3 regions of the Fictibacillus sp. NPDC058756 genome follow, and region 1 is predicted to be linked to each of the others. Evidence: riboswitches for the same ligand, from Rfam matches in the RefSeq annotation. Region 1 holds a riboswitch; each other region holds the start of a gene.

Region 1 (10,901 bases):
GATTCCTGCTCTTCACTCATTCCTTGCTTACTTTTCGGTGTTGGATGAAGAAGGTGGCCAAAAAGAAGAGACTGTTCTGCTTCAATAAACGCAAATTCACTTTTCTCTAAATCAGCTGCATCATTTTCTCGCTCTTCTAAATACCGCTGTACATTCTTTTTGCTAAGAATCGTGCGCAGCATCAATTCGTCTTCCGCATCTTCCCGATCTTGATTCAGAAGCAGTTCCTTCGAAAGAACCGATACGAGCGAAACGTAATCAAGCGTTATCACTTTCTCACCTGTTTGATAAAGAATAGGAAAGTGAAACAGATGTCTGCCTGTTAATGACCAATGCTTTACCGCTGCAAAAATGGCGGAATCCTGGTTCAAGAGAGATACCTTTACCCATCTCTTTGGCGCATCTCCGTTCCATTCTAAGTGATTCATCTCACCTTCAACTTCTATAAAATTTTGTGTTTCTCTAAGATAGCAGTTTAAGAAACTCTGCATACTCGCATTTTCTGCTCGTTGGTTATGGTTTGTCATTGGGTGATCCCCCTGTTTTCGTACTCTGCTGCAAATTGAGAAATGCTATGAAGAATATCTTCAATATCCACGATGGTCGTTCGCGGATTAAGCAATGTAAATTTCAAAAATACTTGGCTGTTCACTTTTGTTTTGGCAACCAAAGCCGTACCTGTATGAAGGATTCTTTTATAGATATACATGTTCAGTTCATCCAGGTTGTTAGCATAGCCATCTGCATATCGGAAAACGACGGCATTTATTTCTGGGTTTCTGTTACAGACTTCGAACTGCTCGTTTTGATCCAGAACACCTGCAGCCTGACTTGCAAGGTGAAGCGTGTAATCAATCATGCTTGCAAAATTTTTTTCTCCGACGATTCGAAGTGACATAAAAAGCTTTAATGCGTCAAACCGTCTTGTTGTTTGAACCGATTTGCTTACGAGATGAACGAGACCGTCGTCTTCATCATTTTCGGGATTCAAGTAGTCTGCATGGTGTGCCAGGTGTCGGAAGTTTTCTTTATTTTTCACAAAGAAAGCACCGCAACTGATTGGCTGATAAAATTGTTTATGAAAATCGATGGTGATCGAGTCTGCTTGTTCGATGCCTGCGAGTTTTTTTGAATGTTTTTCACTCAGCATTAATGCTCCGCCATACGCAGCATCAACGTGCAGCCATAGACCGTTCCTCTCAGTGGTCACCGCTATATTCTGAATCGGATCTATGCTCCCAAAATCAGTGGTTCCTGCTGTTGCAACGACACACATCGGGTATAACCCTTCTGATTTTAACCGTTGAATTTCTGCCTCTAAAACATAAACATTCATTTTTTTGTTGTGATCTGTTTCGATGGTTACTACAGCCTGTTCTCCTAGACCTAACTGAAATGCTGACTTTTTTACCGTGAAATGAGCATCTTCAGAACAAAGAATGCGCATCTTATTCGCTTCAGGCGGCAGACCTTTAATCTTTACGTTCCAGTTCCACTTTTCGGCGCAAAAATGGTCACGGGCTAACAGCAATCCCATATAGTTTGATTGAGTGCCTCCGCTTGTAAACGTGCCATCTGCATTATTTGAAAGCTCTAATTTTTCGCTTACCCAGTGAATCAGCTTTTCTTCCAGATAAGTAGCTGCTGAACTTTGATCCCACGAATCCATTGACTGATTAAGCGCACCGATAATCAGTTCCGCCGCAATGGCTGGGACAAGCGGAGGACAATGAAGATGCCCTATGCTTGTCGGGTGTGATACGTGAATGCTGTTCTTAACGATTTTTTCTTTTACATCTTCAAGAACTATCAAGGGATCGTCTCCGTCTTTTGAAGTGAGAGACAAAGCATTCAACTCTTTTTCAATGTCATGCGGCTGTTTGCCGTTATATGCATCTGTATTGTTTTTATAAAAATGACTTAAAAGGTGCTGCGCTTCAAACACGATGTCCTGAAAACTTTGCAATCCAGCTTCACTGTTATTTAGAAAAAAACGGTCAAAATCAGTTATGTTCATTCTGCACCTCTATTTGAGCGCGGCTCTTACCGCATCTTTAAATATTGCGATCACATTATCAAGCTGTTCTTCCGTAATGATAAGAGGCGGCAAGAATCTAATGACACTTCCATGTCTGCCTCCGACTTCCAAAATCAAGCCTCTATTAAAGCATTCTCGTTGTATGCGGCTAGCCAGTTCAGGATGTGCTGCGAATGTTCCTTTTTGTCCTGACGGGATTTTAGGATTTACGATCTCTGCTCCAACCATTAAGCCTCGTCCGCGAACATCACCGATCTCGGGAATCTCATTTTGAAGAATAGATAGTTCAAGCATAAGCTTCTCACCAAGCTCTTTTGCATGCTGTGATACGTTATTTTCTTTGATGTATTTTAAAGTTGCTGTTCCTGCGGCCATCGCCATCTGGTTGCCTCGGAACGTTCCGATATGTGCACCAGGTCCCCATTTATCAAGTTCCCGGTCATAGATCACGACGGATAACGGCAAGCTTCCTCCGATAGCTTTTGATAAAACAACAACATCGGGAACGATATCTGCATGCTGGAATGCAAACAACTCACCTGTGCGGCCAATTCCAGTTTGAACCTCGTCAATGATCAGCGGAATGTTGCGTTCTTTTGTGATTCTGCGAATTTCACGCAGCCACTCAACTGGTGCAGGAATAGATCCGCCTTCCCCTTGAACAACTTCTAAAATCATAGCTGCTGGAGGAAGAATTCCGCATTCCGGATCATATAAAAGGTTTTCGATATATTTTGCGCTGATTTTCGCTGTATCTTCTCCACCCATTCCAAACGGACAGCGATATTCATACGGATATGGCATAAAGTGAACATCTGGCATTAAACCTTGAACATTCTGCTTAGGTCCTAAGTTTCCGGAAAGAGCCATCGTTCCGTGTGTTGCTCCGTGATACCCCCCTTGGAAAGATAGAATGCTTCTTCTTCCTGTCGCTGTTTTTACAAGTTTGATTGCAGCTTCGATCGCATCTCCGCCAGTTGGTCCGCAAAATTGAATCTTTGCACGCTTCGCGAATTCTTCTGGTAAACTATCAAACACTTCACTCACGAATTCTTCTTTTACTGGTGTCGTTAAATCCAGTGTATGTAATGGGCGCTTGTTATGAAGCACTTTTTCAATCGCATCGATTACGACCGGATGATTATGGCCAAGTGCCAGCGTCCCTGCTCCTGCCAGACAATCTATGAATTTTCTTCCGTCTGCATCTTTTACATAGATTCCTTCAGCTTCTTCTATAGCAATCGGGATCCGTCTTGGATAGGACCTCGCGTTCGACTCCCGTTTTTCCTGCTGTTTAAGGTAAAGTTCGTTCATTTCTATTTGTAGAGTGCTCATGTTTGCTCCTCCTTAAGGTTTAATTGAATTCACGTTACTGAAAATGATTCTCATTATTAATTACATGTACCACTTTAAATGATAATGATTATCATCGTCAATGATAAAAATTTCTCACTTTCTTTCCATATATTTTTAAGGCTGGTAGCGACGATAAGGTCTAAAGTCCCTGTATTTTGATATAAATTAATGAGAATGTACAAGATAAATCTCATTAGCGGTACTTTTAACAGTTTAAGCTGGCAAGTTCTCATCAGAAGTGTTGATTTCACTGCCATCCGCCCTTGTTCTATGCATCACACTTGTATTTGATCTGTATAAAGGCACGTAATAGGATAAATTTGTTTTATCAACGGTAATTTTAAATATATTCAAGGTAAAGATAAGTTTATAGAAATTTCGACATCCCTAACCAAAACTACAACCCCAACGACCTTTACCTAAAATAAAAAAAAGCCGCCACAAACGGCGACTTTTCACATGTTTTTCACTTAAAAAATTAAACAAGCACTCCCTCTTCCTTCAATCGAGCTTCTTTTTCTTTCACAAGCGGTATCACTTTCTCTCCAAAGTCTTTCAAATCATTTTCATAATGTAAAAAGGCGGTCAGAACAAGGTCAACGCCTAGCTGCTTCAACTCTATTATGCGGTCTGCCACTTGTTCAGGTGTTCCGATCAGACCTGTTTTGAATCCATCATTATACTGGACGAGATCCTCGAATGTAGAATTTGTCCACATTCCCTCTTTTTCCTTAGACGATTGCCCTGCTTCTTTTACGGCTTCACCAAATCCTTCAACCGCTTCAACGTCAGCATTTGAAACAATATCACGCAGAACTTGAACAGCCTCTTCTTCTGTATCTCTTACAATCACAAATCCGTTTGCCGCATATTTCAAAGTACGGCCTTCTTTCTCTGCCAAAGCCTTCACTTCTTCAATCTGATTCTTGAATCCTTCTGTCGTGTTTCCGTTCATGAAATACCAATCCGAAACTCTTGCTGCCATCTCTTTTGCAGCCTTTGAGTTACCGCCTTGGAAAATTGGCGGTGTCGGCTTTTGAACAGGTTTCGGTTTCAGCGGAGCGCCATTTATTCTGTAAAAATCACCTTTGAACGTTGTCTCTTCTTCTGTCCAAAAACTTCTTATAACTTTAATAAATTCTTCAGAACGGCGATACCTCTCGTCATGCTCCAGCCAAGGTTCTCCATATCCGGTAAACTCCCCTTTAAACCACCCACTCACGACGTTGATCGCCGCCCGGCCGCCAGAGATATTATCGAGTGTTGCCATCATCTTCGCATATACACCTGGATGCCAAAGCCCCGGATGAACAGCTGAGATAAGATTTATCTTTTTAGTAACACTCGCCAAAGCTGCAGCAAGCGTGGCCGCCTCCAGCTGATATTCAGCACCATAGCTTGCAAAGAAACGCGTCTGAAGAAGTGCAAAATCGAATCCGGAATCCTCTGCGATTTGAGCATAGCGTTTGTTCGCTTCAAATGTCCAATCTGTTTCCTGCGGAAGCTTAGATACAACCAACCCTCCGCTAACGTTCGGTACCCAATACGCAAATTTTAACTCACTCATTTTCTTTTCCTCCTCAAGGTTTATATCCCTTGAATTGGACGACATTTCGCTTCACATGGTAAAATGTTTAAGCGATTCTTAAGCCCTCCTCAAGGGGTGATCATCGCAGCCCGGGGTGAAAGTACTGCCATACTTTCACTCCTTTTTAAAGCTTTACACCTCCTTAAAATAATAAAACCCCTTCACTCAAAGAAAAGAGCGAAGGGGTGGAATAACGAAAAAAAGTACCCGCTTGCTTCTCATCTTCGGAGCTTAAATCTTAAGCTTCCTCTGAAATTGGCACCGTGCACAACTTGTACTGGTTGCCGAGGCTTCATAGGGTCAGTCCCTCCACCTCTCTGGATAAGAAGAAATTCGATTAAGTTTTAATTTAAAATTGATTGTAGCATACCCGCAAGAATAGTCAAACTATTTTTATAATTTATTTCTGGTTAAAAAGTCATTTTTTACGACCATACTAAATGCATCAAGTTTAACGGGGTGCTGCTAGTATGCTGGATTTTTATCAAGCACAAGAGAATTTATTGGCGATCGAATGGATTTTAAGGGCAATCGTTGCCTTCTTCTTTATGCTGTTTGCTGTAAAATTGATGGGCCAGCGATCTTTCTCACAGCTTCGTTTATTGGATTTCATTATGGCTCTTATCTTTGGAAACATCATTGCCCATCCCCTGTCTGACCAGCATCTTGGTCTTAAAGGTTCCCTTATCACAATGTCCGTTCTTGTTATTCTTTATGTGACTACAACCATGACCGGTCTGCATTGGCACCCACTTAGAAAATTAATAGATCCAGCACCTATTCTGTTAGTAAAGAATGGTCAAATATTATATAAAAACTTGAAAAAAGCACGGATTTCAATAGACGTTTTGTTTTCTGAACTGCGAAAACATAGGGTAATAGATATTCAAGAAGTCGCACTCGCTTTGTTTGAATCCAATGGTACCATTACTTCATTTTTACAGCCGCAATACCAAACTGTTATTCAAAAAGATTTAAACTTGCCTCCAAAGCCTTTCGATTATCCTCAGGTTGTTATTAAAGAAGGAAAAATCAATCAACAAGAGCTTTCGGAAACAGGAAAAAATGAGGCATGGCTTTTGGAACAACTTCAAAAACAGAACACAAAATTACCTGATATTCTGCTCGCAACACTCGATCACCATGAACATCTTCATGTGATGTATTACAAATGATAAAATTTTAACCTATGAACTGTGAAAGTTCTTTGTTCACTTTCTCCCACTCTTCCCAAAAAAGTCCGTGCCCGCTGTTATTTAACGGAACAAGCTTCGAATTTGGTATTCCTTTATTCATCGCTAGTGCTAAAGGATAAGGACAAACCTGATCATGAACACCATGCAGAATAAGTGTCGGGACTTGAATTTTACCTAGATCCGCAAAAAGCGATTCATCACGTAATGATCCTAATACAGCTGCAGTCGAATATCCTGCAGCTTCTAAACCTAACTGAAAGAACCAGTCGGAAAAAGGAGCCGTTACATATTTAAAGAAAAAAATATCTCCAAACCCCTGAAGCATTTTAGGCCGGTCTTTATACGTACCAGAGATAAGTGTGTTAACTTCTTCAACAGTCTGACCGAATGGGAAATCTGGACGCTTTGTAAAACTTGGTGCAGCAGCTCCAAGCAAAGCAAGCTTTGAAACACCAAAACCGCCATGTTTAGCCATATACCTAATTGAAATCGCCCCTCCGACTGAGTGCCCAACAAGCGTGAAATCCTTTATCTTTAATGTCTGTACAACTGCAAAGATATCATCTGCTAATGGATCATATGAATAGCCCGAATAAGGTTTATCAGATTTACCGAATCCTCTTAGATCAATTCCGATGCATCTAAAACCCATCGATGGCAGCTGATTAAACTGATACTCAAAAAGCTTATAATTTGCCGGCCATCCATGAATAAAAAGAATCGTTTTTTCACCGCTAGGATTAACATCTTCTACATAAATTCTGACGTTTTCCTCCACACGAATATAGTAGCCCACAAACATTCCCCCACACTTCTAATTTCCTTAATAAAATACTCAACTTTACCCGATAGGTGAATGACACAAATCACCAAAAAATCATTACAGGGTAATAGCTGATTTATCCAGGGTAATTAGGAATTATTTTGTGGTAATCTTTATTAATTCCACACTTACAGATATTTATCGAATTTTCGACAAACAACAGCTAAATGATGCTGTCACTTTCATATAAAAACGACCAGCAAGAGCCGGCCGTTTCGTAAATTGTATGTTATTGTTTATTAAGAACTTCGATCATGCGAAGCGCTACACTTCTGCTGGACTGCGGGTTTTGCCCGGTAACAAGATTTCCGTCTGTCACGGCAAAATCTTCCCATTTTCCAGCTCGCTGAAATTCTGCACCAAGTTCGCGAAGTTTTGTTTCGAGCAAGAATGGCACTTCTTTCGTAAGCTGCATTTCTTCTTCCTCTTCATCGGTAAAGGCTGTAACGGTCTTTCCTTTTACAATAGAAGATCCATCTTTCAGTGTCGCTGTTGTCAGTCCTGCAGGTCCGTGACAAACACTTCCGATTACCTTATTTGTCTGCGCCATCTGGCTTACCACTTCCTTTAGAGCTTCACTTTTCGGAAAGTCAAAGACTGTCCCATGTCCGCCTGGCAAGAAGATTGCGTCATAGCTTACTGCATCATCTGCACTAAGTTCAGCTGTATCTTCCAAGAATGATAATGCCTCTTTATATTGATCTTGTTCGACTCCATCTAAGCTGTTCGGATCTAAAGGAATACTGCCGCCTTTAATGCTTTTGACTGTTATGTCATATCCTTTATCGAGAAATTCGTTATAAGGGACTGCAAACTCTTCAAGCCAAAGGCCTGTTTTATTATTTCCGATATTTTGGTGATTTGTTACGACAATCAATATCCGTTTTGACATGTTAGCACTTCCTTTCAGTCGTCTACGTATATCATTTTTCCCGTTATTCTTTTTTTAAAACTACGGGCATCGCCTGATCTGATCTTTTTTCTTTTTTAATAGGCTATTTTCGCAACCTTTGTTGCTCTTGAAAGGGTTGATTTCCGCTCCAGGATGCTCGCTTTCCACGGGGTGTCCTCCTAGCGCTTTGCTTTGTCAGGAGTCTCACCTGTCCCACTCATCCCGTAGGACAAGGAAGGCTTCGACAGCGTTACATCGCACGAAGAAAATGTGATTTTTCATTTTCGAGGAGTCTCGCACCTTGCACTCCAATCAACTTTTCAATGAAGAGAATCGAACAAAAATTCCTATTAAGCTACAATCTTTTAGGATAAAGCCTTTAAATAAGATTTTGGCACATTTATTAAATAAAAAAACAGTCCTCTCATATGAGAAAGACTGCTTTTACATCTATTAAAACTGCTTATAAAATTCAGGATCGTCAGGATCAGCACCGTTCCGCTTGTCCTGATTAAGAGCGGAAATCCGAGTCATATCCTCATTCGTCAGCTCAAAATCATATATATCAATGTTTTCTTCAATACGGTGCTGCGTTACCGATTTCGGAATCGTTACAACTCCATTTTGGAGATCCCATCTTAAAATAATTTGTGGAACGGTTTTATTGTGCTTATCAGCAAGTTCCACTAAAGTTGGTTCTTCAAAAATTTCACCTTTTAATAAAGGACGCCAAGCCTCAAGCTGTATTCCCTGCTGTTTGCAGTATGTTAAAAGATCTTCTTGTGTCAGACGAGGATGATATTCCACCTGGTTCACCATCGGCTTAATCACTGCATCTGCTATTAGATCTTCAAGATGATGCTGCTTGAAGTTACTAACACCAATAGCCTTTGCACGGCCCTCGCTATAAATCTTCTCAAGAGCTTTCCATGTTTCTTTATACTTGCCAGGAACAGGCCAGTGTATGAGGTAAAGGTCAACATATTCCAGCCCTAGCCTTTCTAAACTCGCATCAAAAGCCGCTAGTGTTTCGTCATATCCTTGATCTGTGTTCCAGACCTTTGTTGTGATGAAAAGATCTTCTCTTGGTACATCTGACTCGGCGATAGCCTGTCCGACTCCTGCTTCATTGTTATAAAGACTGGCTGTATCGATGCTTCTATACCCTGCATCAAGTGCCCATTTAATGGACTGGATGACTTCATCACCATCTTCTGCTTTATAAACACCTAAACCAACCCAAGGCATTTGAACACCGTTATGCAGCACCGCTCGATCATGAACACTCGTAACCATAAACGAATCCCTCCTTAGTCACCATTGTGGCACACTTTATCTAACAGATAAAAAGATTAGACTCCTTGTAGCTTATCCGCTGTTTCAGCTAATCTCTTATGAGCACCATCCTGAATCGTTGATTCACTCCACGTAAACCCGTCATTTTCATACCTTGGAATGACATGCATGTGAAAGTGAGTCAGTTCACTAAATTTTCCCCCATTTTGGTTAATTGTAATCCCATCCGGTTTTAAACAAGTGTTTAACTTTTCAGAGATCAGTTTGGCTGCATTCATAACGGCAAGTGTTTCTTGGTGCGTTAATTCAATAAGTTCTCTTACGTGTCTTTTCGGTAATATTAATGTATGCCCTTCATTAAAAGGATCTATGTCCAAGAAACAACGGACAAGTTCATCTTCATATACGGTATGTACAGGCATTTTAGCATTTGCTAAATCGCACCCTAAGCAACTCATTTAGATCAATCCCTTCAATCGTGCAAGCAGCAATCCATGCGCCAGCTCACTGTCCTTCCAGATGCCTTGCTCAATATTGCGAAACGCCCGCTCTATAGGAATATGAAATGCTTGAATAGAAGCTTCTTTTTTCTCCAGTTTCTGTGACCTATATTCAAGAATATCTTTCGTAAAATATACATGTGTAACGCAATTACTGTAGCAAGCACTCGGCTGAATGCTGCCTAAATACATAGCTTCCCCGCAGACAATACCAGTTTCTTCAAGCAGCTCACGTTTCGCTGCCTCCTCAGGTTCTTCATTAAGGTTCATTCCACCGCCAGGAAGCTGGATAATGATTTCTTCCACCGCTGGCCGAAACTGACTGATCAATATTAAACTATTATTTTCAAGGGCAACCATTACAGCTGCTTCGTGTGGCATCTCTTTTAAAGTAATCTTGCCAAACTCATCTTCAAACACTTCTATCTCTTTATCTCTGCTTTGATATACAAGTTCTTTCTTCAATCGGTCCCCCACCTTTTTACAACAGCGTCCTCTTAACATTATCCAAACTTGGAAACTTTTACAACTATGAACACATTGGGAATTTAGACCATTTAACTATTTTTCTTCTTGTGGAAAAAAATAGGCGTCCGTATAATGTTAATGAATATGTGGGAACTTTTATGAAAACATTTTCGTATGATCAACTAGACATATATAAAGGAGTTTTCCACAATGAAAAAGAAAATAGGAATTATATTTATTATTCTCTCATTTGTCCTTTGGATTTTTATTCCCATCATTCCCTTTTTATCGCTTAGTGCTGCCGCCAAGACAGGCATCGTGAGTGGATTGTTTATTGGCGGAGAAGTGTTCTTCTGGCTTGGTGCACTTCTAGCAGGAAAGGATATCGTAAAAAAATTCATTCAAAAATATAGGCGTAAGAAAGAAAAAGAGGATGATCCCTCTTAATACTCTTTAGGAGGCAAAGATATGAGAAGGGTGACTGGAATCGCTGCTTTGCTGTTTTTGTTCGGTTGTTCATCACCTTCACCAGAACTTGAAAGTTTAATGAAGGAACACCCTGACATTCAAAAAGAATTGCACACTCTTCCAGACGAAGAATTATCACAAGTGAAAATTCCAAGCCATTTGCCATTCATACCTGATTCCATCTCCTCAACAGTTGAAAAGAATGCCGGATTTCAGCCAAGGTTTGCAGAAGTCGTATACCATAAAAGCAGCAATGCCAGTTTAATTGTTGCTACC
Region 2 (10,901 bases), 1.2 Mb from region 1:
CATGTGATGCAATCAAACTACCGGCACCAGTTGCTAATACGACTAAAGCTAGATTAACATCAGTTTGACCTAGAAGCGGAATGACGAGGCCAGCTGTTGTTAATGCAGCTACTGTTGCCGAACCTAGTGAGATACGAAGAATAGCTGCAATAATCCATGCAAGTAAAATTGGTGAAAATGAAGTACCTTTAAACAACTCAGCTACATAGTCGCCGACACCACCGTCGATAAGGACTTGCTTGAAGGCACCGCCACCTCCAATGATTAAGAGCATCATACCGATATGTGTAATTGCTGTTGTACATGAATCCATAACCGTTTTAATCGGTATATTTCTTGCCAGTCCCATTGTATAGACGGCTACAAGTAGAGAGATCAGCATAGAAGTAGATGCATCACCTATAAAACGGATAATTTCCAGTGCTTTGTTATCTTCTACTCCCATTGTGTTTTGAATCAGAGTAATTATTGTTGCAATTGACATTAAAATTACGGGTAGCATTGCAGTAAACACTGAGATTCCGAAAGAAGGAGTATCTTCAAGCTTAAATACTTTTTGTTCACCTAAAGAGGCGATGTTACCTGTTTTTGTAAAGGAATCAGGTACGATTTTCTTAGCGATTTTTGTGAAAATAGGACCTGCTAAAATAACTGTTGGAATTGCGATAATAAATCCATAAAGTAAAACTTCTCCAATGTTTGCACCAAACTCACCTGCAATTACTGTTGGTCCAGGGTGAGGAGGCAGAAAGCCATGTGTTACTGATAAAGCAGCAGCCATCGGGATACCAAGATAAAGTATTGAAACACGTAATTGTTTTGAAATTGCAAAGACGATTGGAATTAATAATACTAACCCTACTTCAAAAAATAGAGCAACACCGATTATAAAGGAAGCTACGACGATCGCCAATTGAATTTTCTTTTCCCCAAACTTCTCTATAAGTGTTATAGCTATACGCTGAGCTCCTCCTGCATCAGCAATTAATTTACCTAGCATTGCACCAAGTCCAAAGATTAACGCTAAATGTCCAAGTGTTCCTCCTAAACCGGCTTCAATGGACTTAACGATTCCATTCAGCGGCATCCCAAGTGCTAATGCGACACCAAAAGATACAATAATTAAAGAAACAAATGTGTTTAACTTAAAAAACATGATTAAGAGTAATAGGGCTAAAATTCCACAAGCAACAATAAATAATGGCATGATAATCCTCCTGGTGTTATATATTTGTTCTGTTTAAACTTCTTTGATAGGATGCAATTCGTTTATAATCCTCTTCCAATTTTCTCGATAAACTAATAAAAATTGGCAATAATTCTCTATATTCTTTCACGGCTTCTTTTTCAGGAGTGTGTTGATAAGTATTTCCAATCATTTGGGATGCTGCATCAAAAGACTGGATTTTTCCCGTCGCATATAATCCTAAAATGCAAGCCCCTAGACATGAACTTTCGTAGACTTCCGGAACGGATAATTCAGTATCAAATATGTCCGACATCATCTGACGCCAAATTTCTGATCTTGCAAATCCTCCCGTTGCTTGAATACGAGTTACAGGACCATCCATGCATTCAACCAAAGCCAAGTATACGGTATACAGGTTGTAAATAACCCCTTCAAGAGCTGCTCTGATCATATGTTCTTTCTTATGAGACAGTGTCAGGCCAAAAAACGAACCACGAACATCTGAGTTCCATAAAGGTGCACGCTCACCTGCTAGATAGGGATGGAACAATAATCCATCGGCACCTGGTCTAACACGTTCAGCAATCTTGGTTAAAATTTCGTATGGATCGATTCCCAATCTCTTAGCTGTTTCAAGTTCAGACGCAGCGAATTCATCCCTGATCCAGCGCAGTACAACTCCGCCATTGTTGACTGGTCCTCCAATGACCCAATGATCTTCAGTCAATGCATAACAAAAGATTCTTCCTTTTGCATCTGTTTGAGGTTTATCGATTATAGTTCTAATCGCACCGCTTGTACCAATCGTGACAGCTATTTCGCCTTTACTGATCGCATTCGCCCCTAGATTTGATAACACTCCGTCACTTGCTCCTATAATAAAAGGAGTATCTGGGTCAATTCCTATCTGTTTAGCCAAATCAGGATGGCAGTTTTTAAAAATAGCTGTCGTCGGCACCAAGGAAGATAATTGTTTCCTCGATATTCCGGCAACATTTAATGCTTTTTCATCCCAGTCCAAATTATTTAGATTCATCATACCCATTGCAGATGCAAGGGAATAATCAACGACGTATTTATTAAAGAGCTTATAAAAAATATATTCCTTAATGCCAATATATTTTTTTACCTTAGCTGCTGTCTCGGGGAGGTCATTCACTATCCAAGTAATTTTGCATAATGGACTCATTGGATGTATAGGTGTTCCGGTCATTTTGTATATCTCGTGTCCATTTAACTCTTCTTTAATATTACGAGTCCATCCTTCACTTCGATTATCTGCCCAGGTGATGCAAGGTGTTAACGGCTGATCACCATGATCCATAGCTATGACACTATGCATGGCACTGCTAAAAGAAATGAAAGAAATTTTGTTTTCCGAAAGACCAGATCGTTTCACAACATTTGTAAGGGCTTGCATAACAGCTGAAAAAATTTCTTCAGGATCTTGTACAGCAGTTGAAATATCAGGAGTATGAAGGGGATATCCTATATTTTCCTGCTGAATAATTTCACCGATTTCATTAAATAAAACTGCTTTTGTACTCGTGGTTCCAATGTCGACTCCTATCATATAGCTAGTCTTACTTTCTGTTTGTGCGTCGATATCTAACATATAGTTACTCCTTTTCTTGCTCCCGTGCTTTAGAAAGCATTCGTTGTGACATCCAAAGATCATCCACTTTTCCCTGAACATCATCAAAGTTTTGATGCAAGGATTGAATCATAATATCTCTATCTTTTGTATTGATTGCATCAATATAAAGTTCATGGTTTTTAACAATTCTCGATAGATCATCATATTTTTCATTAAAATGCATCCGCATTGATAAAATTATGAAGCTTTCCATAACAGGTTTTATATTGTTCCAAATCATTGTAATGTAGGAATGATTAATTGCACGAATGATCGTTTCATGAAATAACACGTCTTGAATGGCAAATTCATCTGCATCTTTATATTTAATAGCAATCTGCATCATTTCTAAAATCTTATTAAGTTCTCTAACTAAACTCGCAGCATCGAGCTTCACAAGGCGTTCAAACACAAATGTTTCGATAAGCAGACGTACATCGTAAATTTCTTCAACTTCTTTATCGGATATTCCGACGACTACCGCACCCATCCGCTCTAAACGGATAAGATTTTCATTTGCCAAGATCTTTAAAGCTTCCCGGATAGGAGAGCGGCTTACATTGTATTCAGCAGCAAGTTTATTTTCGGAAAGAATGGTACCGCTTTCAATAAAACCTGAAATAATGCGCATCCTAAGTTCACATGTTACACGCTCACCAGTTGATGCCTTTGAAAGCCATTTTTCAGGATATAGTGACTCGTGGTTTTCCATAAAAAAATAACCTCCTTCATTGATGTTAGTATACTTGTATACAAGTATTATAATATAAGCTTTTAATAATGCAAGCGCTTTTATTCGTACAATTAAAGTTCTCAGTTTTGGAATTTAAAAGGGGAAGGGGAGTTTTCATGAGGCCGATCGGCATAGATGATTACATAAATAAAGAGCTGGATCAAAAGTATAATATCTTTGATCCAGCCCTTTTCTTTACAAACTCAGTCAAACATCTATGAGCCTTAGTATCTGTAATTTTACCTTACGTTAGCTTTTTCACTTGTATTCGTCATTATTTTGCCGATACAATCGCATGCAAAATGCATCTTTTGAGTCCAATTCTGTTTTGCTAAAGTTCGCTAGGAGAGAGAGCAATTGCTTCTAATGCATGATCGAGATCATAAATAAGATCATCTACTGTCTCTATTCCGATCGAAAGTCTGATTAACTCAGGTGAAACTCCTGATTTTCTCTGTTCTTCCTCAGATAACTGCTGATGCGTTGTGCTGGCAGGATGGATGATTAATGACTTAGAATCTCCCACGTTAGCCAGATGAGAGAAGATACTTACATTTTCAATTAGTTTTTTGCCTTCTTCAACGCCGCCTTTAACACCAAACGTAAGAATAGCTCCCGCCCCTTTAGGCAAGTATTTTTGTGCTAACTCATAATAGGGGCTGCTAGCGAGACCAGCATAATTTACCCAATCTACTGAAGGATGGTTTTCTAAGAACTGTGCTACTTTAAGGGTATTTTCAACATGCCGCTCCAAACGCAATGACAAGGTTTCCAGCCCTTGAATAAACAAAAATGAGTTAAATGGCGAGATGGATGAACCCAAATCACGAAGCAACTGGACACGAGCTTTTAAAATATATGCAAGCGGACCGAATACTTCGGTATAAACGATGCCTTTGTAGCTTGGATCTGGCTCTGTTAAGCCAGGGAACTTACCGTTGTTCCAATCAAATTTGCCTGAATCAACGATTACACCGCCAACAGATGTACCGTGGCCGCCAATGAATTTTGTTGCGGAGTGTACGACAATATCAGCACCATGCTCGATCGGACGACAAAGATAAGGTGTAGCAAGCGTGTTATCAACAATAAGCGGGACACCGGCATCATGAGCAATATTAGCAAGACCTTCGATATCTGCTACATCAATTTTTGGGTTTCCAATTGTTTCAACATACACTGCTTTTGTTTTTTCTGTGATTGCATCTTTAAACGATTGAAGGTTATCGATGTCAGCAAACCGTGTCTCGATCCCGAGTTTTGGCAAAGTCACAGAGAAGAGATTGTACGTTCCGCCATAAAGAGAAGTAGAGGCAACAATTTCATCGCCTGATCCAGCGATATTGAAAATAGCATTCGTAATGGCAGCCTGACCGGAAGCAACAGCTAGTGCCCCCACACCGCCTTCTAATTTTGCAATCGTCTGTTCAAACGCATCTTGTGTTGGGTTCATTAAACGGCTATAGATATTTCCGAATTCTTTTAAAGCAAATAGATTTGCTGCATGTTCAGTACTGTTAAACTGATACGATGTTGTCTGATAAATCGGTACCGCTCGAGCACCTGTAGCAGTATCTACTTTCTGTCCTTCATGCAATGAAATTGTTTCAAACCCGTACTCTCTTTTTTGTTCGCTCATTTTCAAATCTCTCCTTATTGTTTAAATTTTTTTGTCATCCAATATGAATTTCAGATTCAACTTATCCATTAAAAAAGACCTCTTCCAAAAGAAGAGGTCCCGATGATATCACACGATCGAAGTCTCATCTTTCAGAACGTAAGCTGTTCTGCTGAAATTAGCACCATGCATTTCTGCTGGTTGCCGGGCTTCATAGGGTCAGTCCCTCCGCCTCTCTGGATAAGAAGATTGAATATTGAATTAAGGACTATAATACATAGCTAGCAATCAATAGTCAACTGAATTTTTTAAATATTTCGGATTTTTATTTTCTTCATTACTTTTTTTCGGAATGCTTTTTACTGTATAGATAATGCCTACTGCCCAAAATGCTGCAAGAACAAAATAAATGGCAATCATTACATGAGATGACAAACCAATGGTTAAAAACAGTGTCCTAACATTAGTTATGATGATCAGTCCTCCAACTAAAACCCCTAAAATGTGTGCGGGAATTATTCGGACAAGCCATGCTGCAATAGGAGCTGCAACGATACCGCCTGCCATGAGGGCACCAACCCATAGCCATTCAACTTGCTCCCAGCCCAATGAAATAAAGAAACCAGCAGATGCTGAAACAGCTACAGCAAATTCACTCGTATCAACGGAACCTATAACTTTTCTAGTTTTCATATCTTTTGCCATAAGGACAGGTGTTGTTACAGGACCCCATCCACCACCCCCTGTCGCATCCAAAAATCCCGCTAGTAAGCCAAGGGGCATAAGCTGTTTTTTTGAAAAAGAGTTATCAGAGGGTGCCGTCTTTGTTTCTCCAAGTTTATAGAGAAAACGAAACAAAATATAGATTCCAAGAATAATAAGAAATAGAGAAACATAGGGTTTCACAATATCTCCTGGAAGGCTGCTTAAAAAACAAGCTCCTAAAAATGCGCCGATCGAGCCCGGCAGTATTAGACGGAGAACCACCTGTCGATCAACGTTTCCAAATTTGATATGGGATACTCCTGATGCAGCTGTTGTCACAACTTCAGCAAGGTGGACAGAGGCGGAGGCTGCCGCGGGCGCAATCCCCGCTACCAAGAGCAGAGAAGTCGAAGTAACCCCATATGCCATTCCAAGTGAGCCGTCGATCAGCTGTGCCATAAGTCCAATAAGCGCTAGAACTATTAACTTTTTCATCAAAATCCTCCTCAAAATAAAAAGGCCCTTAACAAGTCATGTTAAGAGCCTTCGGTTTTTCCGATCAGCAATGCGGATGAAATTTTAGTTATTACTATATGTTCCAGGAAGACAAATTGTCAACTGCAGGTTTAATTTTTTCAGAAAAAATAAAAATAAAAAAATTAGGGCTTGATATCTGTTTCAGATGTGATATGATTTTTAAAAATTAAACTCTTATCCAGAGTGGTGAAGGGAACTGGCCCGATGAAACCCGGCAACCTGCGATTCGTAAGGTGCTAACTCCAGCAGAATGTTTTTACATTTTGGAAGATAAGGTAATACGTTTACCTCCACTATCTTTCCGAAATGGGAAGGTTTTTTTATTTTATTAGAGATATTTTGTAAAAAAGGGAGGCCAGTGGAGTGGCGAACGAAAAGAGTGAAAACGATTTTCTTCCTCAGCTTCAGAAAATGCTGAGCAACATCAAATTTGGATCCATAACTTTAATTGTGCAAGATGGAAAAGTGATTCAACTCGAAAAAAACGAAAAGGTACGAATTAAATAGCGCTGACTAGAAAACTAGAGGCGGTTTTAACGTAAAGGGCATGTCCCTTAAAACGTTAAAGCCGCTTTTTTGTTGGTCTATTTGTTTTTCATGAAGGAGGTAAAAAATTGCTCACTTATGAAACATGGGATAACAACATCCAAGAGTTTAATAGTAACAACCTTGAGAAAGGTGCATTAGATGTCCTGAAATGGGCGTATGAAATGTATGGCGACGATCTCGTATATGCGTGCAGCTTTGGAATCGAAGGAAGTGTTTTAGTAGATCTTGTTTCCCAGGTCAAACCAGATGCTCAAGTAGTCTTTTTGGATACGCAGCTGCACTTTCAGGAAACATACGAAGTGATTGATGCTGCAAAGAAAAGGTATCCATGGTTGAGAATTAAGCTTAAGACACCCGCCTTATCACTTGAGGAACAGGCAATTAATCATGGTGAAGAGCTTTGGAAGGTAAATTCAAATCAGTGCTGCAGCATTAGAAAAATAATCCCTTTAGAAGAAGAGCTCAACGGCGTAAAAGCATGGCTTTCAGGATTGCGCCGTGAACAGTCGCCTACGAGGAAAAACACGCAGTTTATTAACAAAGATGAGCGTTTCCGCAGTATTAAGATTTGCCCGCTCATTCACTGGACGTGGAAAGACATATGGCGATACGCCCATAAACATAATCTGCCGTATAATACATTGCACGATAATGGGTATCCAAGTATCGGCTGTAAACCTTGCACTAAAGCCGCTATTGACCCCGAAGATATCCGTTCCGGCCGCTGGTCAGGAACTGGGAAACTAGAATGCGGTCTTCATGAAGGCTAAGAAAAATAGGAGGAGAGAAACAATATGGCAACTTTACATGCACACGGAGGAACATTAATTAATCGGTTTAGACCGGATACACCGTATGAGCACATACAAAAAGAAGTTGAACTCGATGCAACAGCACTTAGTGATCTTGAATTAATAGCGATCGGAGCATACAGCCCATTAACCGGTTTTTTAAATAAAGCAGACTATCAATCTGTCGTAGATCGTATCAGGCTGAGTGATGGAACGGTTTGGAGTCTCCCGATTACATTGCCAGTGACCCATGAAACCGCACAATCTCTTAGTACAGGAGAAGATGTTCGGCTCGTGTGTGATGGCGAGACATACGGAATCTTGCAAGTTGAGGATATCTATTTCCCAGATAAGCATATTGAAGCAGAGAAAGTCTATAAAACTTCTGACATAGAACATCCAGGCGTAAAGAAGCTGCTGGAGCGACCAACGATTTATGTAGGCGGGGAAATCACGCTCGTTAAACGCCCTGAAAAAAAATCCTTTAAGAACTACCACCTGGACCCAAGTGAAACTAGAAAGAAGTTTAGCAGTTTGGGATGGAAAACAGTTGTTGGTTTTCAAACAAGAAATCCTGTGCATCGTGCACACGAATACATTCAAAAAACTGCACTAGAAACTGTTGACGGTCTATTTCTAAACCCGCTTGTCGGCGAAACAAAGTCAGATGATATTCCAGCAAATGTGCGCATGGAAAGCTATCACGTACTTGTTGAAAACTATTATCCGAGTGACCGTGTATTCCTTGCTGTATTTCCTGCAGCGATGCGCTATGCCGGACCGCGCGAAGCCATTTTTCACGCACTTGTGAGAAAGAATTATGGCTGCACACATTTTATTGTTGGCCGTGATCATGCTGGTGTAGGCAGTTATTACGGGACGTATGAAGCTCAGGAGATCTTTTCACAGTTTACCGCCGATGAGATCGGTATCACCACACTCTTCTTTGAACACAGCTTCTATTGCACAAAATGTGAGGCCATGGCTTCTTCTAAAACGTGTCCGCATTCGAGTGAACATCATGTGATTTTATCTGGAACGAAAGTAAGAGAACTTCTAAGAAATGGGGAATTGCCTCCAAGTACATTCAGCCGCAAGGAAGTAGTTGAAGTATTGATCGATGGATTAAAACGACATGAAGAAAACCAACTTAAAGGAGGTACAAATGAGCACACTGCACAATACCGTCTGGCACGATAGTTCCATAACAAAAGAAGATCGAAGAAAGCAAAACAATCATTCGAGCTTTGTCCTTTGGTTTACAGGATTGTCCGGATCAGGAAAGTCCACCATTGCTAATGCACTAGCAAAAAAGCTTTATGAACAAAACATCCGAAACTATGTGCTTGACGGTGACAACATCAGAAATGGATTGAACCGTGATCTATCGTTTTCAGATGAAGACAGAACAGAAAACATCCGCAGGATTTCTGAAGTTTCTAAGCTGTTTGTAGATAATGGAACAGTTGTGCTGACAGCATTCATCTCACCATTTATACAAGACCGTGAAAGAGCAAAAGAGATTGTTTCAGAAGAAGAATTCGTCGAGATCTTTGTTTCATGCCCGATCGAAGAATGTGAAAAACGGGACCCGAAAGGACTGTACAGCAAAGCTCGCAAAGGAGAGATTCCTGATTTCACTGGAATCGATTCCCCCTACGAGGAACCGGTGTCTCCTGCTCTTACGATTCAAACAAATGAAAAGAATGTATCTGAGAGTGTAGATGCAATTTTGACTTTTTTGCAAGAGAAAAAACTTATATAAAAGGGACTGATAATATGGCATATGAAAAAGCGTGGGCTGATAATCCTAAGCTCAATAAAACAGAACAAAGGAAGCTCGTAAAAGACGGATTAAAAATATTTGAAGATATCCCTCATTACTCAAAAAACGGATTCGCCTCTATACCGAAAGAAGAGTGGGACAATTTTAAGTGGGCAGGTCTGTACTTACAGCGACCGAAAGAAGATGGATACTTCATGATGAGGGTCAATGTACCATCTGGCATTTTAAGCTACGAACAAGTAAAAGCTCTTGCTCACATATGCAAAGATTATGGAAGAGGCGTGTTTGATATCACGACACGACAGGCTATTCAGTTTCATTGGCTGACCATTGAACAAATCCCGGATATATTTAAACGTTTAGAAGAGGTTGGGCTTTCAAGTGCAGGGGCATGCGGTGATATTACGAGAAATATTATGGGGAATCCGATTGCCGGGATAGATCCTCATGAACTATTTGATACATCAGAGATTGTAAAAGAAGTGTATGAATTCTTTCAGCACAATGAAGATTTTTCTAATCTGCCGAGAAAATATAAGGTGTCCATCAGTTCTAATGTGAATAACAGTGCGCATGCAGAGATTAATTGTGTAGCCTTTACTCCGGCTTATAAAGAAGTTGATGATCAAGAGATTCCTGGTTTTCATATTAAGATTGGCGGTGGTTTATCGTCGCGGCCGTTCTTAGCGCAGCCGCTTGATGTCTTTATAGAACCGCATCAGGTAAAAGAAGTAGCTATTGCGATTACTACCATTTTCCGTGATTACGGCTATAGGGAAAAACGCCACCTCGCGCGACTTAAATTTTTAATGGCAGACTGGGGACCAGAAAAATTCAAAGAGAAACTCTTAGAATATACAGGACAGCTTCCTTCAAAAGGCAGAGATGCACTTCAAGGCTGGAACGGCGGATATTTCTATGGTGTTCATCCTCAAAAGCAAGAAGGATTAAGCTATATTGGCTTTAATGTGCCAGTCGGACGATTAGATGCGGATGAAGTGCTGAAGCTTGCAGAAATAGCAAAGTTATATGGAAACGGTGAGATCCGAACTGTAAATTCTCAAAACTTAATTATTCCTAACGTGAAACACGAAAACGTTGAATCGCTGCTTCAAGAAGATATCTTTAAACGAATCACGACACAGCCTCTTTCTTTTATCGGCCATTCTGTTTCCTGCACGGGTATTGAATATTGCAATCTAGCACTGGTTGAAACGAAAGAAAGAATGCGCCGAATCGCTGAAAGCCTGGATCAGAGAATCACACTTGACGTACCGGTAAGGATTCATATGGTCGGCTGTCCAAACTCTTGCGGACAGCGTCAGATCGCAGATATCGGTCTGCAAGGCGTACTGTT
Region 3 (10,901 bases), 2.9 Mb from region 1:
GGAGGTTGTCTTATGTCAGACATCAATAGACAGAAAATTGTGGACAGTGTTCCTCAAAAAGGCTTCTTTGGACATCCTAAAGGTTTGTTCACTCTTTTCTTCACTGAGTTTTGGGAGCGCTTTTCTTACTATGGAATGAGAGCAATACTGATTTATTACATGTATTACGAAGTTTCAAAAGGTGGTTTAGGAATTGATCAAACCACTGCATTAGCAATCATGTCTATCTATGGTTCACTCGTATATATGTCTGGAGTTATCGGTGGTTGGTTAGCCGACAGAGTTTTTGGTACATCTAAAGCTTTATTCTATGGTGGTATTTTAATTATGATCGGTCATATTGTCTTATCACTTCCAGGCAATCTGACTATGTTATTCGTATCAATGGTGTTTATCGTTATTGGGACAGGCTTACTTAAACCTAACGTATCAAGCGTTGTAGGTGACATGTATGCACCAGAAGATAATCGTCGAGATGCAGGATTCAGTATTTTCTATATGGGTATTAACTTAGGTGCATTTCTATCTCCGTTAATTGTAGGGGAAGTTGCAAAAACGAGCTTCCATCTAGGATTTGGGATTGCAGCCGTTGGTATGCTATTAGGACTAATTGTATTTGTTGTTACAAAGAAAAAAAATCTTGGCCTTGCGGGTACTTTTGTGCCAAACCCATTATCTCCATCTGAAAAGAAAAAATATTCTTTAATCGTTGGGATAACAGCAGTAGCATTAGCCGTTATTTTAGGAACTACAATTCCTGCTGGTATTTTTACACTTGATGTCTTCATTACACTTGTTGGTATTTTCGGTATTACAATTCCGACAATTTACTTTATCGTAATGTATCGCAGTCCAAAAACGACTGCAACAGAGCGTTCAAGAATTATCGCGTACATCCCGTTATTTATTGCATCTGTAATGTTCTGGGCTATTCAAGAACAAGGTTCTACAATTCTTGCTGTATACGCAGATAAGCGTACAGATCTTGAATTTGCAGGTCTAACGATCTCACCAGCTTGGTTCCAATCATTGAACCCATTGTTCATCATTGTTCTAGCACCTTTATTCGCTTGGATTTGGGTGAAGCTTGGTGATCGTCAACCAACAGTACCAAAGAAATTTGCTTTAAGTTTATTATTTGCTGGATTATCGTTCCTAGTTATTCTTCTTCCTGCATACTTTGGTGGAGAAGACGCACTAGTTAATCCATTATGGCTTGTTCTTAGTTACTTTATCGTTGTACTTGGCGAACTTTTATTATCACCTGTTGGCCTTTCTGCAACAACGAAGCTGGCACCTGCTGCTTTCTCTGCACAGACAATGAGCTTATGGTTCTTATCTAGTGCAGCTGCACAGGCAATTAACGCACAAATCGTTAAGTTCTACACTGATAAAACAGAGATGATGTACTTTGGAGTTATTGGTGGAGTAGCTATTCTACTAAGTGTTATCCTATTCATGCTTTCACCTAAGATTCAAGGGTTCATGAAAGGTGTTCGTTAATCTAAATTCATTTACGCCACTGGTATAATGGGATTCCATTATACCAGTGGTTTTTTATTGCAAAAAAAAGAGCCTCATTAGCTTTTGTTTTTCTCTCTCATAAATCATCATGATTTCCTCTTCTCATTCAAGCTGTGAGTAAATTATAATCTATTTTCCCTATCGGCTAGTAACGACATTTTTGTATGCATCCATTTTTATAATACTAATTGTTTGTCCAAACATTTCAGACAAGCTTGCGTAAGATAGATTATGGAAGAAGGTACAGTCATTGTCCTTTTCCTAGGTTCACATATAGAAGGGGGTGTCTATTGTGCTACCAATCTTATTCCCATTAAAAAAAAGAAAGAAAGCTTGCAAGAAGAGACCTGCATAAGCTTAATTTTTTTAACGAATAGTCACTTAGAAAACCGGGCGACCCCCCGGTTTTTTGTCATTTACCTAAATGAAAAAGCCCTTTTCATCAGGAACTGGGATTCTATCCAAACCATTTTTGGACAACCACATATAGTACAAGCAAGGGGGAATTTAATAAAAATAAACAGCTGTGCTTAAACAGTATATTCATCCATTTTTTATTAATCTTTTCTCCTTTGCAGAGTAATATAAGGGGGAATATTTTTGTATATTCGCAAGTGGATTCCTGGTAAAGACAATCCTGTTTTAGTTGATATGGTAGTTAACAACTTTCAAGTAAAAAAAGAAGTCATCCAGCTTATTTTAGGGATGGCTAATGAGGTCATGGTTGTTTGTGACAGCAGTGATAGGATCGCAGGTTTTGTTAGTTACCGCTTTAGATTAGGCAATATGATTTTAGTAGATTACGTTGTGCTGGATACAAAGCATCAAGGAAAAGGAATCGCCAGTTCTTTTCTTCCAGTTTTTGAAAACCATCTATTAAAACAAGGCATTCAAGTGGTTTATGGTACTGTGGATGAAGATAACACGGATGCTCTTAGAGCTTTTAAACAATGGGGCTTTGAGGTACAAGGACAAATCGGTTCAAGTATCGTTATCCAAAAAAATCTTACAGGTTCAAATCAGCAAAACCGTGCTCGTACTTCTAATGTAAGGAAGCTAAGTTCGCCTCCATCACTAGGTTTAACCATGTGATTAAATTAGCAGATCCATAATAATTGTTGGGTCTGCTTTTTTTGTGCTATTAATTTTAAAAACTGGCCCGTTATGTTGAGCCAGCTTGTCTGTTTTTAAAATATATATATGAGACTGTTTGTCCTAAAAGTTTGTTGGATTTTGCAGGTTCGTTGGTCTTTTTAATTTCTTAGGTGCTCTTAGGAACGTATTTTCACTGCTGAAAATCTCATCTATAGCTCTTTCGTTCCAATCATTGTTATACTCTTGATCGCTGCATATACATCCACTTAAATCGTATCGAAACAAACCACAGTGCGGGCAATTATTCACTATCCATCACCCCCCATTTTTCAACATAACATATTCTATGAAACCGTATAAAAAAGGTAACGGCTATTGCTAGATATATTAATAAAAATGGATGTTTTCGCAAACTTATAGTGTTTGAGCGGTTGATTTCCACACCAATATGCTCGCTTTCCACGAGGGGCGTGCGGTGAGCCCACTCGTCGCTTTGCGACATTGAATGGTCTCTCCTGTCACACTGATTCCGTAGGACAAGGAAGGCCACGGCAGCGTTACATCGCACGAAGAAAATGTGGTTTTTATTTTCGAGGAGTCTCGCACCTTGCGCTCCAATCAACTTGCTAACGAAGGGTCTTAAAAAAGCACCAATCTTTTAAAATAGAGCCTAAAAAAAATTTATAGTAAACTCATTTTGAAGCAGTTTTCTTATTCATCCATTCAGGTTTATGGAATTGTTCAAACTCTCTATTGATTACTTTTTTAAATTCTTCAGATTCAACAGCTGCTTTAAGATCTTTAGCCAACTTTGAATTCTTATCTTCTTCTAAAACAACGATTCGATTAATGATTTCTTCTGGAAGCTTATCCTTTACAATTGCGTCCTCTAAGTTTAAACCTGATGAGATCGCAAAGTTTCCATTGACCGCTGCTAAATCAACAGATTCTAATGTTCGGGGAGTTTGAGCCGCCTCTACTGGCTGAAATTTAAGCTTCTTCGGATTTTTTGTAACGTCTTTTTCTGATACGCGCAACGGATCTGCTTTATCATCAATCTCAATTAATCCGTTATCTCTTAAAATCGTTAAACCGCGAGCTAGATTTGTTGGATCATTTGCTAGTGCGACCGTGCTCCCAGGCTTAATTTCTTCAAGCGATTTAAATTTGTTGGAGTATATGCCGATAGGTGCTGTTGGAACCGTCACTACACTTGATAATTTCATATTATTTTCTTTTGAAAAAGCGTCCATATACACCTTATGCTGAAACAAATTTGCATCCAGCGAACCGCTCTTAAGTGATATATTCGGCTGTACATAATCATTGAATTCCTTAACCTCGACTTTGTATCCCTTTTTCTCTAAATATGGCTTTACTCCTTTTTCAAGCATATCGCTATATGGAACGGTAGCTCCGAGTGTAATATCTTTCTTTTCCCCTTCTCCTGAAGCTCCACATCCAGCTAAAGCAATGATGGCTGTGAGCCCTATGATTAAACGAGTTATTTTTTTCATTCCTCTCTCCACTCCTTTTCTATTGGTTAGTTTCCGCTAGAACTCTTCGATACTTTGCTGCTGGATGGTCACTTGGCAATAAGCTCTCTCCATGCGGAAATAATTTTTCCCTCAACGTTCCTTTGCTGTACTCTTTTTTATACAGTCCTCTTTCTTGAAGGACCGGTACGACCAGTTCCACAAAAGCTTCCAGATCACCCGGAGTTACAAGGTGATTTAAGTTAAATCCATCAACACCAGAGCCCTCAAACTGAGCTTGAATCCCGTCTGCTACTTGTTCTGGGCTGCCAACAATATAGCTTCCCCTGTCAGGTGACTCAAACCGGTTCAACACTTCTCCTACAGTAAGTTTTTTAGGTGCATCCTTTGTAAGTGTGGCAGCCTTGTAATGACCGCCTTCTGTAGACTTTGTATATTCAAATGGAAGGTCTGGATCAAGCTCTTCGTATTCAGCAATATCATATCCGCTTGCCCCATACTGTGCTTTTGCTGCATCAGAGCTCCAAACCTTTGAATATTCCTCAAACTTCCGCTCTGCTTCCTCTGTAGTTTCTCCAACAACAACGTTTAGGAAAGAAAAGATTTTAATATTCTCAGGGTTCCGTCCATGTTTTTTTGCTCGCTCTCTAATATCATCTGCATAGAAACGAATCCTTTTTGCTGTCGGACCTCCTACAAAAATACACTCAGCATGTTTTGCGGCAAAATCACGCCCTCTTTCTGAGGTGCCTGCCTGATAAATAACAGGTGTTCTTTGCAGGGATGGCTCGCTTAAATGAGGTCCCTCCACTTTAAAATACTGTCCTTCGTGGTTGATCTCATGTACTTTTTCAGGATCGACCAGAGTGTCCGTCCCGATATCTTCAACAACCGCACCATCTTCCCAGCTGTTTTCCCAGAGCTTATAAGACACTTCTAGATACTCATCAGCAATGTTATAACGCTCATCGTGTTTAATCATATCCTCCAGGCCAAAATTTCTGGCTGCATTAGGAAGATAGGAAGTAACGACATTCCAGGCAATCCTTCCTTTCGTTAAATGATCGAGTGTAGAAAAACGGCGTGCATTTCCAAAAGGCTGTTCATATGTGGTACTAACCGTAATTGCAAACGATAAATTTTCAGTTACACTAGCCATCGCTGAGATAAGCAGAGCGGGATCATTTAACGGAACCTGCAGTCCATCCCTGATTGAAGGGGCTTTACTCTTTTGATAAACGTCATAGACACCTAGAACATCTGCAAAAAATATGGCATCAAACTTCCCTTTCTCCAGCAGCTTGGCATATTCAATCCAATAATCTAAGTCTTTATAACCCTTATGCCGTTTATTTTCCGGGTGCTTCCAAAGTCCATGAGAGTTATGCATGGCACTTGTCATCTCAAATGCGTTTAACAAAATTTCTTTACTCAAAATGATTTCCTCCGTAACGTATGAATTTTTTGTACCGCTCCCAAGAGAAAAAATAAAAACCACTTCATGAATAAGAAGAGGTTAATAAAATACGTGAAATGGAAAAAACGCATTTGATCTCTCCTTATCTATCAAGCTTGTAAGCTTGCTGGAATTGGCACAGTTCTAAAAATAGTTGTTGCCGAGGCTTCAAAGGGCCAGTCCCTCCACCTCTCTCGATAAGAAATCGATAGTATTCAATTTATCAACAGAATATACAGGAATAAAAATAGTCTGTCAACGCACTTTCCCAAAATAATATAAAAATTTTAAGTTTTCAGTTTTTCGTTGACAATATGCTACCTGGTATCTTATAGTGATGACAATTAATATTTATAATCTATTATTCTTATCACGAGTCAGGGGAGGAACTGGTCCTAAGATCCTGCAGCAACCGCTTATCTTTATTAGATAAGAAAGGTGCTAATTCCAGCAGACATGCTAGTGTCTGAGAGATGAGAAAGAGTTCTTTAACAATGTCCTCTTTCGTCATTTTGAAAGGAGGATTTTTTTATGTCCTCTGAAAAAATAATTGCAGGGGGAAAAATTCGTGACAAAAACTTATGTTGAAGCAGAGCATGATAAGAAACAAACAAACATTGAAGAGATTTTAAAACAAGCTGAAGAACTAAAAGAAATTTTCAGCACAAGAGCCGATGCGATTGATGCAGAAGGTACTTTCCCTTACGAGAATTTCGCAGATCTAAAAAAAATGAACTTCCTTTCTCTGACTATACCAAAAGAGTATGGCGGCAAAGGCCTCAACCTTCTTGAATATTTACAGGTGCAAGAAATTATAGCTCAAGGCGATGCCCCTACTGCTCTATCTTTGGGGTGGCACTTAGGTGTGATGCTTGAAACTGCTGAAAACTGGCATTGGCAAGGTTCAGCTTTTGAAAAAGTCAGCTCGTTAATTGTTCAGGAAAAATTACTCTTCAATTTAGCTCAGACAGAACGAGCTACAGGAAGTCCTTCAAGAGGCGGAACTCCTGGCACAACTGCAATAAAAGAAGAAAACGGCTGGCGATTGAACGGAAATAAAGCATTTACTTCTATGGCTGAAGCTCTCGATTATTCCATCATTACAGCAGACCTTAATCACACCGGTAAAAAGGGGTTTATTTTAGTTGATCATAAACGAGAAGGTGTCTCTGTAAAAGAAACGTGGGACAGCATATCTATGAAAGGCACCAAAAGTGATGACCTTGTACTAGAAGATGTACTTGTTGATGAAGAAGACCTCTTATTTGTAGAAGATAGCCGTTCAGCCACAGCAAGAGGATGGTATCTTCAAGTACCTGCCGTTTATATTGGGATTGCCGCCGCCGCAAAGGATTATGCGATAAAATTCGCTTCAGAATACAGTCCGAGTACTTTACCAGGTCCAATAAAAGATGTCCCGGAAGTAAGAAGAAAAATTGGAAAGATTGAACTGGAACTTTTTAATGCACGTCAGGTGTTATATGCTGTAGCACGAAAATGGGTCGAACAGCCAGAGCAGCGGACAAATATGGCTTCAGAGCTTGCTGCTGTTAAGCATATTGCGACGAACAGTGCGAACAAAGTAGTTGATTTAGCGATGAGAATCGTCGGGGCAAGGAGTCTTTCCGCTTCAAATCCGCTGCAAAGACATTTTCGTGATGTGCGTGCAGGACTTCATAATCCTCCGACAGATGATGCGATCGTTTACACTTTGGCAGATGCAGCACTATCGCAGGAGGAACATATATAAATACTTGAATAGATCTGTCAACTGACAGAAAATTTTCCTATCTCTCAAAAAATAGCTGCAGCATTAGTAGAAATAAAGCCTGACGGTATGAGAGAGCTGCATTGGCAGCCTAATAATGATGAGTGGCAATATATTTAGCAGGTAAAGCGAGAATGACGGCTTTTGCCGGGAATGGAACAGCGAGGACATTCGATGTAAGAGCAGGTGATGTGGGTTATGTTCCTTTCGCATTCGGTCATTACGTTCAAAATACAGGTAATTAGAGCCTTTGGTTTCTAGAATGTTTAAGAGCGACCGCTTTGCTGATGTGTCATTGAGTCAATGGATAGCTTTAACAACAAAAGAAATTGTTCAATCAAATTTAAATCCAAGTCCTGAGCTGATGAATTCCCTTAAAAGAAAAATGGCCTGGGGTTAAATATGATTAATCTTAAAGGTTTACTGTATAAAATCACCTTCTATTTTTTTATTGTTTCATGTGGAACATTATTAAAAAAACACCTTATACCTAACATGTATAAGGTATAATTTTCCTTACAAAACTCTATTTAGGGGAAATTAAAATGGCTGATAATAATGCATCGAACTACATACTCCATGCAAAGAGTAATCAATTTCATTGGGAAGGTAATGGGCTTCTCTCTATTAAAACCTTTTCATTCGGCAAAGCTCATTACAAAACAAATAAAGGTTACTTTGCTGTAGAAGAAGGCAGTTATCTACTCCTTAATGAAGGCCCATATACCATCACAATTGACCAATACAATGATGTTGAATCTTTTTGTGTTTTTTTTCAAGAGGAATTTGCAGGGGATGTTTTACGAAATATGTCAGATTCTTCGAGCCGATTATTAGATGATCCATTTAAAACAAGTACTCCTGCTTCCTTTTTTGATAAAACATATCAAAAAAGGAAAACGCTCGCTTACCAACTGAATCATTTAAAACATAGAGCTAGCGAATACAAAAATGATTCAGCCTTGCTGGATGAATATTTTCATCTTGTTATGCAATCTATCCTAAGGGATCAAATAAAGACTTTACGTGAAGTCGATATGTTAGATGCCATTCGTATGTCTACTCGTGAAGAAATTTATAAGAGAATTAACATTGCCCATGAATATATTAGAGCATTTTATGATAAACAGATCTCATTGGAGGAGATTGCGGCAGTGGCATGCTTATCACCTAATCATCTTTTAAGAAATTACTCAACGATCTTTAAGAAAACACCTTTTCAGCACATCACAGAGTTAAGAATGGCTAAATCGATTTCTCTGTTAAAGAATCTAGAATACTCGATTACGGATATTACGTTTGAAATTGGTTTGAAAAATCCTGTTTCATTTAGTAAATTGTTCAAACAGCATGTTGGCCTCTCTCCCCTTCAATATCGAAAAAAGGTGATATTGGATAAGAATTAATTTTTATAATTGCTTATCATGAAGGAGAAAACAATGAAGGAGAGGTTATTAATGACTATTCAAACTGATCGTATTCAAAAAGTTGGACAGATTGCAGTGCCGGTTCATGATATAGAACGTTCTATTCATTTTTATGAGGATATCTTAGGTCTAAAACTATTATTTCGGACAGAATCAATGGCATTTTTCGATTGTAAGGGGATTAGAATTCTTTTAAGTCTTCCTGAGAAAGAGGAGTTTGCCCATTCTAGCTCTGTCATTTATTTTCAAGTGGAACACATCAAACAAGCGTATGAAAGCCTTAAAGAAAAAGGTGTAACTTTTATAGATTCACCTCATGTCGTGGCAAAAATGAAAAATACCGAATCATGGATGGTATTCTTTAAAGATTCTGAAGGCAATACACATGGGTTGATGAGTGAAGTTGAGATTTATAGTTACAGCTAAGAGTCTGCTCATCTCCACGGGAGTTCTTTCCAGCCCGTATTCTAGCCAGAGTGCCGGCAGATTCCCTAATAAAACAAGACATAAAAACCTTAGCTTTTATAAGCTAAGGTTTTTATCATTTATTATTTATTGAGCTGTATATCCACCATCGATAACGATCGCTTGTCCAGTAACGCTTTTCGCTTTGTCACTTGATAAGAACATTGCATAGTTGCAATTTCGCTTACTTCCATAAGACGTTTTTGCGGAACCAACGGATAAATTACTTCTTCGAGCACTTTATCTAAGGATACATTTCTAGTTTTAGCCAAGTCTTCTAACTGACCGCGAACAAGAGGAGTATCTACATAACCAGGGCATAGTGCGTTAACTGTAACACCCTCTGCAGCTGATTCTAGTGCTGCAACCTTAGCAAGACCGATAACGCCATGTTTTGCACTATTGTAAGCCGCTTTTCCAGCAAATTATGATTCGTTTCTAAAGTCCATTCATGTGCGCATTCAGGACAAACAACAAAATTCCATCCTCGTATGTATATTCTGAATTGCATATTGGGCAGTTAGGCAAGTTAGACACTATCATCCCTCCATTATTCATGAGTAATTTTACCATATGTTTCACTGCTAACTGCCTAACATTAAGTGTATTATTACAAATCAATCTTCTATTGGAACTAATACATCAAAGTACTCAAAATCTCCATATTTTTTACGCATTTTTTCTTTATATTCCTCAAAAGGCAAATGAAAATTCTCTGGCGGAGTTCCCGATATAACATTGAAAACACCATTATGAAAAGTAACAAAATAGCTTCTGTCTTTATCAGTATCCTCTTTCATAAAAATGTTTTTGTTTTCCTCAATTTGTTTTTCTGTCACAGTCGAATTAAATAACTGCATTTGACTTGTATTATCTTTTTTCACTAAAAACAAGACACCATAACCCTTTCTCTCATCTTCTTTATATTCCCTATGATTTGCTGTTTCACGAATGATTTTTATGGAATAATTATATCCGCAACGTCTGCAATAGGTAACCTTTTCATCCGTTTTATAATAAAAGTCCTCAATAGCCGAACGCCCGCAATTGTTGCATTTTACAGCAGAATATTAGATGCCATCCGCATATCTCCTTTACATTTTTTCATCTGAAATATATAGAATATCAATTTAAATAAGAGTTTTAATGACGTACTTAAACAAACCGAAGTAACTCTTTTTATACGAAAACGATTCATAGTAACAAATAATTTTTAAACATTAGCAGTGTGATTTTACTCGATAAGGCTGGTTTTAATAGGGTTTATCGTGGTGATGATAGACATGTCTATATTATTAGTTTAGTGGATTTGAAAATTTAATAAAAATAACCGTATCCTTCAAAGATACGGTTAAAGTAACAAATATTAATGATATTGTTTAGAGCCTGTTTATATAATACCCGCACTTCTCCATGCCAAAAGCTCACTTTCAGTTATATGAAGCAACTTTTTAAGTACTTCGTCAGTATGTTCTCCCTTTTCTGGTGCAGACGGCAGATCTTCTGTTCTCAGCCCGCTGTGCATCTTAACCTGACCGCCTGCATGCACGGCTTCTTTTTCTAAAAAATACGGGTGCTTAGCGAGTTCGTGTCCCTCAAGAACAGGAGTAAGACAGCAGTCCGTATCCATACCGAACTTACTCCACTCATCCATTGTTCTGCTCTTAAAG

Evidence for each region. A riboswitch is a leader RNA that binds a small molecule or an ion and turns the genes downstream of it on or off. The one in region 1 is predicted to bind S-adenosylmethionine.
Region 2: another riboswitch for S-adenosylmethionine. It lies ahead of ACFW35_RS08745 (homocysteine synthase); the one in region 1 lies ahead of sfnG (dimethylsulfone monooxygenase SfnG).
Region 3: another riboswitch for S-adenosylmethionine. It lies ahead of ACFW35_RS00340 (LLM class flavin-dependent oxidoreductase); the one in region 1 lies ahead of sfnG (dimethylsulfone monooxygenase SfnG).

What each region holds. Positions count from the first base shown of each region.
Region 1 covers NZ_JBHYPU010000001.1:2,931,058-2,941,958, forward strand. The annotation lists gene ACFW35_RS15060 (IucA/IucC family protein) at 1-527, opposite strand, end outside; gene ACFW35_RS15065 (pyridoxal phosphate-dependent decarboxylase family protein) at 524-2,017, opposite strand; gene ACFW35_RS15070 (aspartate aminotransferase family protein) at 2,027-3,373, opposite strand; gene sfnG (dimethylsulfone monooxygenase SfnG) at 3,873-4,961, opposite strand; SAM riboswitch class I at 5,198-5,310, opposite strand; gene ACFW35_RS15080 (DUF421 domain-containing protein) at 5,456-6,157, shown strand; gene ACFW35_RS15085 (alpha/beta fold hydrolase) at 6,165-6,974, opposite strand; gene ACFW35_RS15090 (type 1 glutamine amidotransferase domain-containing protein) at 7,231-7,893, opposite strand; gene ACFW35_RS15095 (aldo/keto reductase) at 8,347-9,189, opposite strand; gene ACFW35_RS15100 (HIT family protein) at 9,246-9,647, opposite strand; gene ACFW35_RS15105 (NUDIX hydrolase) at 9,648-10,154, opposite strand; gene ACFW35_RS15110 (transporter suffix domain-containing protein) at 10,368-10,604, shown strand; gene ACFW35_RS15115 (hypothetical protein) at 10,626-10,901, shown strand, end outside.
Region 2 covers NZ_JBHYPU010000001.1:1,727,686-1,738,586, forward strand. The annotation lists gene ACFW35_RS08730 (GntP family permease) at 1-1,207, opposite strand, end outside; gene gntK (gluconokinase) at 1,224-2,762, opposite strand; gene ACFW35_RS08740 (GntR family transcriptional regulator) at 2,809-3,537, opposite strand; gene ACFW35_RS08745 (homocysteine synthase) at 3,890-5,197, opposite strand; SAM riboswitch class I at 5,319-5,423, opposite strand; gene ACFW35_RS08750 (sulfite exporter TauE/SafE family protein) at 5,465-6,376, opposite strand; SAM riboswitch class I at 6,590-6,695, shown strand; gene ACFW35_RS08755 (YezD family protein) at 6,782-6,925, shown strand; gene ACFW35_RS08760 (phosphoadenylyl-sulfate reductase) at 7,033-7,737, shown strand; gene sat (sulfate adenylyltransferase) at 7,762-8,958, shown strand; gene cysC (adenylyl-sulfate kinase) at 8,924-9,523, shown strand; gene ACFW35_RS08775 (nitrite/sulfite reductase) at 9,538-10,901, shown strand, end outside.
Region 3 covers NZ_JBHYPU010000001.1:61,117-72,017, reverse strand. The annotation lists gene ACFW35_RS00360 (peptide MFS transporter) at 13-1,503, shown strand; gene ACFW35_RS00355 (GNAT family N-acetyltransferase) at 2,125-2,616, shown strand; gene ACFW35_RS00350 (hypothetical protein) at 2,740-2,928, opposite strand; gene ACFW35_RS00345 (MetQ/NlpA family ABC transporter substrate-binding protein) at 3,312-4,136, opposite strand; gene ACFW35_RS00340 (LLM class flavin-dependent oxidoreductase) at 4,156-5,550, opposite strand; SAM riboswitch class I at 5,672-5,775, opposite strand; SAM riboswitch class I at 5,936-6,051, shown strand; gene ACFW35_RS00335 (acyl-CoA dehydrogenase family protein) at 6,140-7,321, shown strand; partial or broken gene ACFW35_RS00330 (cupin domain-containing protein) at 7,346-7,749, shown strand; gene ACFW35_RS00325 (helix-turn-helix domain-containing protein) at 7,885-8,745, shown strand; gene ACFW35_RS00320 (VOC family protein) at 8,803-9,192, shown strand; partial or broken gene ACFW35_RS00315 (SDR family oxidoreductase) at 9,319-9,656, opposite strand; partial or broken gene ACFW35_RS00310 (alkylphosphonate utilization protein) at 9,665-9,768, opposite strand; gene ACFW35_RS00305 (hypothetical protein) at 9,849-10,115, opposite strand; gene ACFW35_RS00300 (CaiB/BaiF CoA transferase family protein) at 10,622-10,901, opposite strand, start outside.